DNA from 3 places in the Flavobacterium sp. RSP49 genome. Region 3 is predicted to be linked to each of the others. Evidence: riboswitches for the same ligand, from Rfam matches in the RefSeq annotation. Region 3 holds a riboswitch; each other region holds the start of a gene.
What was found. Region 3 has a riboswitch for S-adenosylmethionine ahead of EKM02_RS00670 (Na+/H+ antiporter NhaC family protein). Riboswitches for the same ligand answer to the same signal wherever they lie in the genome.

Region 1: it holds a riboswitch for S-adenosylmethionine, as region 3 does, so the genes downstream of both, EKM02_RS05860 (homocysteine S-methyltransferase family protein) here and EKM02_RS00670 (Na+/H+ antiporter NhaC family protein) in region 3, are expected to answer to the same signal.
Region 2: it holds a riboswitch for S-adenosylmethionine, as region 3 does, so the genes downstream of both, EKM02_RS05780 (alpha/beta fold hydrolase) here and EKM02_RS00670 (Na+/H+ antiporter NhaC family protein) in region 3, are expected to answer to the same signal.

Annotation. Positions count from the first base shown of each region.
Region 1 is NZ_RYDN01000007.1:81,190-84,352, forward strand. Features, by position in the region: gene EKM02_RS05855 (NAD(P)/FAD-dependent oxidoreductase) at 1-727, shown strand, start outside; SAM riboswitch class I at 820-939, shown strand; gene EKM02_RS05860 (homocysteine S-methyltransferase family protein) at 1,205-2,206, shown strand; gene metH (methionine synthase) at 2,539-3,163, shown strand, end outside.
Region 2 is NZ_RYDN01000007.1:64,622-67,784, forward strand. Features, by position in the region: gene metK (methionine adenosyltransferase) at 1-676, opposite strand, end outside; gene EKM02_RS05775 (hypothetical protein) at 1,427-1,636, shown strand; SAM riboswitch class I at 1,869-1,976, shown strand; gene EKM02_RS05780 (alpha/beta fold hydrolase) at 2,055-3,017, shown strand; gene thrA (bifunctional aspartate kinase/homoserine dehydrogenase I) at 3,036-3,163, shown strand, end outside.
Region 3 is NZ_RYDN01000001.1:150,474-153,636, forward strand. Features, by position in the region: gene sucD (succinate--CoA ligase subunit alpha) at 1-379, shown strand, start outside; gene EKM02_RS00665 (hypothetical protein) at 595-1,017, shown strand; SAM-I-IV-variant riboswitch at 1,144-1,240, shown strand; gene EKM02_RS00670 (Na+/H+ antiporter NhaC family protein) at 1,295-2,617, shown strand; gene fabG (3-oxoacyl-[acyl-carrier-protein] reductase) at 2,799-3,163, shown strand, end outside.

The DNA of each region.
Region 1 (3,163 bases), on a different contig from region 3:
ACCAGTTGTAGCAATTGCTGGTGGATTAGGAAGTTTTGAACCCAGAAAACCATTGATTGAAGACATCGAATTTTACGAAGATAAAGGAATCAAGTATTTCATTAAAAATCCGGAAAAATTCAGAGACAAAAGAGTAGTAATTGCAGGAGGTGGTGATTCCGCTTTAGATTGGAGTATTTTCTTGTCGAATATTGCTTCCGAAGTGACTTTAATTCACCGTAGAAATGAATTCAGAGGAGCCTTGGATTCGGTCGAAAAAGTGCAGGAGTTAAAAGATTCCGGAAAAATAAAAATGATAACGCCGGCAGAAGTAGTTGGTTTAAATGGAGCCGAACATTTAGAATCAATTGATATTGAAGAAAATGGAGCCCACAGAACCATTCCTACAGATTATTTTATTCCGCTTTTTGGATTAACTCCAAAGTTAGGTCCTATTGGAGACTGGGGATTAGACATTGAAAAAAATGCCATCAAAGTAAATAATGCTTTGGATTACCAAACGAATATTCCTGGAATTTTTGCCATTGGTGACGTAAACACTTATCCAGGAAAACTGAAATTGATTCTTTGTGGATTCCACGAAGCAACTATGATGTGTCAGGCAGCCTACCAAATAATCAATCCGGGTAAGAAATATGTGCTGAAATATACTACAGTTTCTGGTGTTGACGGATTTGACGGAACTCGTAAAGAAGCTCCAAAAGCCGTGGTTAAAGCCATCGTTTAACAACTTAATACAAACTAGTTAAAAAATATAGCGCTAATACTTGCAAGTATAGGCGCTATGTCTTTACTTTGCACTGTTCCTATATTTATTGAAAGTTATCACGAAAGGCGGAGGGAAAGACCCAATGAAACCTTAGCAACCCTTTATCTTTAAAGAAGGTGCTACATTCTACTTTATACAGAACCAGTTTCAGTATTTAAGATAGATAACACACGAATACTCACTCAGTATTTCTCAAACCTTTTCTTGACAACATATATTTTTAGCCTGCTGAATTAATTTCGGTATCAGGAGCGAACAATTGGCGTTTTTTTGCCAATACCGTTCCCGCTTTACGCTATATCTTTTTTTCTGAACGCCAGAAAAATAGGATATCGCTTCAATCGGGGCTAAAGAGTTCATATAGTGAACTTTTGTAATTAATAATCAAAAGTGTAAATCCCGAAATGGATCGTGATTTACAAGAAATAACAAGATATGTCAAGCATTCAAGAAGCCATTAAAAAAAACATACTCGTACTCGATGGAGCTATGGGAACCATGTTGCAACGCTACAATTTCTCTGAAGAAGACTTTCGAGGAGAGCGTTTCAAAGATTTTCCACATTCCTTAAAAGGGAACAATGATTTATTGTCACTTACGCAACCACAAGCGATTCGTGCGGTACACGCCGCCTATTTTGAAGCAGGAGCAGACATCGTTGAAACCAATACGTTCTCTGGAACCACCATCGGAATGGCAGATTACCATCTCGAAGATATTGTTTACGAACTCAACTACGAATCAGCACGAATTGCCCGTGAAGTAGCCGATGAATTTACAGCCAAAAATCCAGAGAAACCCCGTTTTGTAGCCGGTTCAATTGGACCAACAAACAGAACAGCGAGTATGTCACCAGATGTAAATGATCCAGGTTACAGAGCGGTAACTTTTGATGATTTGCGCATTGCTTACAAACAACAAGTAGAAGCACTGATAGACGGAGGAAGTGATTTACTGTTGGTGGAAACCATTTTCGACACTTTAAATGCCAAAGCGGCTCTTTTCGCTATTGAAGAAGTCAAAGACGAACGTAATATTGACATTCCAATCATGGTTTCCGGGACAATTACCGATGCATCAGGAAGAACACTTTCAGGTCAAACCGTGGAAGCTTTCTTAGTTTCGGTTTCACACATTCCGTTGTTGAGTGTAGGGTTCAATTGTGCCTTAGGAGCTGATTTATTAAAACCATATCTGCAGACCTTATCACAAAACACTTCTTTCAACGTGTCGGCACATCCTAATGCAGGATTACCCAATGCTTTTGGAGAGTACGATGAAACGCCAGAACAGATGCAGGCCTTTATCAAAGAATATTTAGACGATAATTTAGTAAATATCATAGGTGGATGTTGCGGAACAACGCCAGAACACATTAAGTTGATTGCTGATATTGCAAAGGAGTATAAACCTAGGGTTTCAACGGCGACAATGTAATTAAATTTCCTGCATGGTTTTTTTAAACTGTGTAGTGATGTTTGAAAATGGATTTTTTTAGTTGAACTAGATAGCGCGGATTTGTAATCCGTGCCCGCTCCGCAAAGTCTCCGACTTTGAGGAAGCGACAATCGGTTTTTAACCGATAAAACCAAGGTCAGAGACCTTGAAACACATCCTAAAAGTCGGGAGACTTCGCGGAGCAAGCAACATAAGAGTTCCGTAGGAACGACTCATTTTGTAGTCCCGAAGCTTCGGGAGAATTTATTCCGTTGAAAATAAAAGGCAACAACAACAAAATTTATTCCGTTGTTGAAAAAAATAAATAAAAAATGGCACAAGCAGAAACTAGAAGAAACCTTGTATTATCAGGATTAGAGCCTTTAATCATTACGCCCAACAGCGTATTTGTAAATATTGGTGAACGAACGAATGTTACCGGTTCTAGAAAGTTCCTTCGATTAATCAAGGAAGAAAAATACGAAGAAGCGCTCAGTATTGCCAAAGAGCAAGTGGAAGGTGGCGCGCAAATCATCGATATAAATATGGATGAAGGAATGCTTGATGGTGAATATGCCATGACGAAATTCCTGAATTTGATTGCTGCTGAACCGGATATTTCCAGAGTTCCAATCATGATTGATAGCTCGAAATGGGATATTATTGAGGCTGGACTAAAAGTGGTGCAAGGTAAGAGTGTGGTAAATTCGATTTCCTTGAAAGAAGGCGAAGAACAATTTATTCATCACGCTAAATTGATTAAGCGTTACGGTGCTGCGGCAATTATTATGGCTTTTGATGAAACTGGACAAGCAGATAATTACGAGCGTCGAATAGAAATATGCCAACGTTCGTATGATATATTAGTTACCAAAGTTGGTTTTCCTCCACAGGATATTATTTTCGATTTGAATATATTTCCAGTAGCGACAGGAATGGAAGAACACCGCTTGAATG
Region 2 (3,163 bases), on a different contig from region 3:
AATGAGCACTCGCTGGATTTTTTGCAATAATTCTTGGAATCAAAATTTCGATGATGTCCTTTTTGATTTTTGCAAGCATCGTAGCTTCTTCGTCAAAATCATCATGCTGTGTTGAGATTACAATAGCTTCAATTCGAGTTGGCTTGTTGTCATCACTGTATTCTAACGTCACTTGAGATTTAGCATCCGGACGCAAATAGGTGATTTCGTTATTTTCACGTCTTAAAACGGCCAATTCTTTTAATAATTTATGAGATAAATCTAGTGCCAAAGGCATGTAATTTTCTGTTTCATTTGTTGCGTAACCAAACATCATTCCTTGATCACCAGCACCTTGCTCTTCAGGATTTGCTCTATCAACACCTTGATTGATGTCAGCAGATTGTTCGTGTATAGCAGAAAGAATACCACAAGAATCCGCTTCAAACATGTAGGCGCTTTTGGTGTAACCAATTTTCTTGATTACATCGCGAGCGATTTGTTGCACATCTAAATAGGTATTTGATTTTACTTCACCTGCCAAGATTACTTGACCTGTAGTTACTAAAGTTTCGCAAGCTACTTTTGAGTCAGCATCAAATGCCAAAAAATTATCAATTAATGCGTCTGAAATTTGATCTGCAATTTTGTCTGGATGTCCTTCGCTTACAGATTCTGACGTAAATAAATAGGCCATAATTATTGTTATTTTTAAATTAAGCGAGAAAAAATAATTGCTAAAAAGGACTAAAGAAGAGTTTCTGCTTTAGCATTTTTTCTACTGAAAAACGTTCAGTACTCATAATGAATTTGTTTCATTATGAAGAGGTTGCAATCAGTTCAAATTTTTCCTCTTGTATTTGATTGCAAATGTATGAAACCATTTTGAATTGCAAATTAATCTTTTGTTTTTTTTGAGGATAAATATTTTTCGGGTTCTAAATTATTAAGAAAAAATAATATTTAAAATAGTTTCGCTATTATTTTCTTAAACTTATTTGGATATTTAAAAAATAATTTGCAATTTTGAAATTCTAATAAAGTAAAAATGAAATTTAATATTTGTAATATGTTTAAGGTCGCACAGGAAAATTCCTGAGGGTTGCTTATTGCATAATTTAAATCAAATTATATATCAAAAGCTTCCCGGATAACGGGAAGCTTTTTTTTTGAATAGTAATAAACAGAATAGATTTTTTAGTCACAAAAAGCCTCGATGAATAACCTAAAAAGCCAAAAAATAAATAACGCAACAGTCAATAACATGATTTGTGTCAATGCCATTATGTGTATTCGCGGCTGTTGATTCCAAAAGTAAGTGTATAACTTAAAACCCTTTTGGATATGGATCTAAAAGGGTTTTTTGTTTTTCTGATTTTTTTCAAATCTCACAACAATTCATACAAGGAGACCAAAAATGAATATTAACACCTAAAACCTAAAAATTATGAGCACAACAAAGTATTTTACAAAGACATTTCGGTTATTAAAAAGTATTAATTTCAGAAATAAAAAAGAAAAGGAAAACGATTCTAAGAATGAATTGATTCATCCTAGATTTGAGATCTCAAAGAACGATGTTTTGGCACAAAAAATAGTACCTAATTCATTGCTTTTCCTAATGTATTCCCAAGAGAATGAAGCGCTTTTTATTTAATAAATCCGAATTTATTTTCGGTTTTGAGATTTTCAAAGGATGTTTAAAAGTGTTGTTTTGACGAAGTAAGAAAACGGGATGAGTATCCTCATTACTTCGTCAGAATAACAATTGCGTGTGAATTGTTTTTTGGATTTATGGAGCCCAAACAAATAAGCGAATCCACATAAAAATTTGGTTGTTACAAAAAATAATGCTTAATTTGCACTCATAAGTTCACAATCGTATTGAAATGTTATAAAGAAAGGCAGAGGGATTAGACCCGATGAAGCCTTAGCAACCCTTCGATTTATCGAAGAAGGTGCTGCATTCTACCACGCTCATCGTGGAAAGATAACACTAAGAATTAGTCTAGATAACACCTGACTTTCTTTATAATATTTCCAAACACAGATCAAAAATCATAAAAGATTTGCCATTGGAAAATAAACCAACCTCTATTACATTTCAAAATTTCACCACTAAAAGTGGCGCTTTTTATGCCGACTTAAACGTAAGTTTTCAAGTTTTTGGGCCAGAATTGCATACGGCACCAATTGTTTTGGTCAACCATGCTTTAACCGGAAATTCACAAGTTGTGGGCGAAAACGGTTGGTGGAATGATTTAATTGGAGCACACAAAACCATAGATACTACAAAATATACAATACTCGCATTTAATGTTCCCGGAAATGGTTTTGATGGTTTTGAGATCGAAGATTATTTAGATTTTACTGCCAGAGACATTGCCAGGATTTTTATTGAAGGGATTCGGGTTCTGGATATTAAAAAACTATACGCCATTATTGGGGGTTCTGTAGGTGGCGGAATTGCTTGGGAGATGGTCGCTTTAGAACCAAAAATCGCACAACATTTAATTCCTATTGCAACGGATTGGAAATCGACAGACTGGCTAATTGCCAATTGCTTTTTGCAGGAACAAATTCTCAACAACTCTTCGAAACCTATTGAAGACGCTCGCACTCATGCTATGTTATGCTATAGAACTCCGGAATCATTTGCTGCAAAATTTCAGCGAACCACCAATGAAGAATTGGGGATTTTTAATGTAGAAAGCTGGTTGCTACATCACGGCGAAAAATTGCAGAAACGTTTTCAAATTTCGTCATATAAAATGATGAATCAACTGTTGAAAACAATCGATATCACCAGAGACCGCACATCATTCGAAGAGATAACTTCAAAAATTGAAGCCGAGATTCATATTATTGGAATCAATTCCGACCTGTTTTTTACGGCAAATGAAAATAAAGCAACGTACGAGGAATTAAAAAAATATAAAAAGAGGGTTACCTATCAGGAAATAGTTTCCATCCACGGACACGACGCTTTTTTGATAGAGTACAAACAATTACACAATTTGCTTCAGGATATATTCTAAGCCAAAAAACAGAACACAATGAAAATATTGAAATTTGGAGGAAAATCGTTATCGAATGGCGACGGAATAAATAAGGTGGTTGCAATTATTATTGATAAAGTAAATCAAGGCGAGGAAATTGCTATTGTGGTTTCGGCGCGAGGAAA
Region 3 (3,163 bases):
AGTTAAACAAGGATTGGGAATTACTACTGCTATTGGTATTGGTGGAGACCCAATTATTGGAACTACAACAAAAGAAGCTGTTGAATTATTGATGAACGATCCTGAAACAGAATGTATTGTAATGATAGGTGAAATTGGCGGACAATTAGAAGCTGATGCAGCTCACTGGATCAAAGCTGATGGTAATCGTAAACCAGTTGTAGGATTCATTGCAGGAGTTACCGCTCCAGTGGGACGCACAATGGGACATGCAGGTGCAATCGTAGGTGGGTCTGACGATACTGCTGAAGCAAAGAAGCAAATCATGAGAGAATGTGGTATTCACGTAGTAGATTCTCCAGCTGAAATTGGTAAAAAAGTAAAAGAAGTTTTAGGTTAATCTAAACTCTAACTAAATATTATAAAAGCCTCGCATTTTGTGGGGCTTTTTTTATTATAAATTCAATTAAAGAAATATCTTTGCACTTTAGTAAATAAATCTGTTTTTCAGATGTAATCCTAATAAAAGTAAACATAAACGAATGGTTTCTAATGGACTTCGCGGTATTGCTGGGTATTTTTTTGCTGAAGCCAATTCAAATTAAAATAAAAAAAATGTATAAAGAGTTAAAAAAATTCAAAGTTACCAATCAGTTTTCATTCACTACAGAAGATAGTTTAGCCGAAGTTTGTAATGCTTCAGAAGGATCTGGAATATTTTTAGTATATGCCGTAGCAGAAGAGAAAGAGTTGATTATGGTGGGTTCTACCGGAACTGTCCAAAATAACGGAACTTTGAAAATCAAAAATGGAGGTCTAAAAGAAAAGATTGTTGAAGGACACCAATTTGCTAAAACAGGAAGAAAATATTCTTGGCCAGCGCAAATGAAAATTGAAGAGATCAGCACGCTAGAAGTGGTTTGGTATGAGACATTCAACGATAAAACTAAAGTGATTCCAACATTCATAGAAGGACAAGTTTTACAAAACTTCCTAGACGAAAATGGAAGATTGCCAAAATGGAATGTAGCTTTTTAATTATTTAAAGACTGTTTTTCAATATCTTACTTATAATTGCGTCACATTTTTATGTGGCGTTTTTTTTGTTTTATTATTTTTTAGAGTAAAATTCAAAATATTTCATAAATAATTAATTACTTTTGCACCCGTTATCACGAATCCTTCAATAGGATAGCAACCTGCAGCAACAAGCAAGGTGCTAAAACGATAAGCCAAATCCTTTGGAAAAAATGTTGTCTACATTCCCATTTTTAGCTTTGTTTTTCGTCGTAATTTTTAATTTTAAATTATTTTTATGACTTTATTTTCAAAAGACAAAGGAAATGCCTTTGCATTAATTCCTTTATTTGTTTTTATTTTTACTTTTTTGGGAGCGGGAATTATTCTAAATGATTTTTATGCTTTTCCATCGCCAATAGCTGTTTTAGTTGGTATCATTGCTGCTTTTTTATTATTTAAATCTTCTACTGAGGATAAAGTGGCTACATTAATTGCAGGGTGTGGTGAGAGTAAAATCATAACGATGTGCTTAATATATTTGCTGGCGGGAGCTTTTGCTGTGGTAAGTAAAGCCATGGGCGGGGTAGATGCTGTTGTGAATCTTGGAATAAATACCATTGACGTTGCTTATTTTCCATTAGGAATTTTCTTGATAGCTTCTTTTTTATCAACTGCTACAGGTACGTCAGTAGGTGCAATTGTAGCGATTGGCCCGATCGCGGTGGCATTAGCTGATAAAAGTGGAGCTTCATTACCGCTCATAGCTGGCGCTCTTTTAGGTGGTTCTATGCTAGGTGATAATCTTTCCATGATTTCTGACACTACAATTGCCGCTACACAATCATTAGGGTGTGATTTAAAAGACAAGTTCAAAATTAACTTGTTTATTGCCTTTCCGGCTGCGGTTTTGACTATTTTGGTTTTCTTTTATCTTGGTTTAAACTCGGATATTATTACCGTTGCCATTGCAAAAAATAATTTTTCCTGGATCGCGATTGTACCCTATATTTTAGTAATAGTATTGGCGGTTGTGGGTGTTAATGTTTTTTCAACATTGCTTATTGGTACTTTATTAGCTGGTATTATTGGATATTTTAGTGGTTTATTTACGCTCATGGAGTTCACTCAAAAAATATATGAGGGATTTACCAGCATGACAGATATTTTTTTATTGTCAATGCTTACGGGAGGTTTAGCTGCGATGGTAGATAAAGCGGGCGGAATAACATATTTATTAGTCCAAATAAAAAAAAGAATTAAAAACAAAAAATCAGCACAGGCCGGAATTGGCGCTATAGTTGGATTTGCTAATTTGGCTATCGCCAATAATACTGTTTCTATTGTAATTACGGGACCTATTGCCAAAGAAATTAATGATGAATACAATTTAAATCCAAAAAAAACAGCAGCAATTCTGGATATTTTTTCGTGTGTAATTCAGGGGATCTTACCTTATGGCGCTCAAATATTACTTATATTGAGTTATGCCAATGGTAGCTTAAATTTCTTTGATTTAATTAGTAATGCCTGGTATCATTTGTTTTTATTAATTTTCACATTAGTGGCTATTTACAGTTCGTTTTGGGACAAATGGACTAAGCGTTTCTTTAAAATTTAAGAGTTGAATTTGACTGTTATTGCTTTTGAATTTTTTTTAAAAAGGGAAATATTATATATTTGACCATTGTAAGATAGCCCTGATAGTAGTGGAAATCCTTTTATGTGAGCGATAGCGGTCATAAAAGATTGAAGCGGATAGCAGGAATAGCTCCAAATAAAATTTAAACTAATTTTTGAATATGAAATTACTAGAAGGAAAAGTTGCCATAATTACTGGTGCGAGTCGCGGAATTGGAAAAGGAATTGCGGAAATTTTTGCAAAACACGGTGCAAACGTTGCCTTTACGTATAGTTCATCTGTTGAATCAGCTTTGGCTTTGGAAAATGAATTGAACGCTTTAGGGATTAAAGCCAAAGGATATCAATCGAATGCAGCTGATTTTAATGAAGCACAAACTCTTGTAGATGCGGTTTTAGCTGAATTCGGAACAGTCGATATTCTGATAAACAATGCCGGAATTACTAAAGACAACCTATTGATGCGAATGTCTGAAGGTGATTTTGATCAAGTTATTGATGTTAACCTGAAATCGGTTTTTAATAT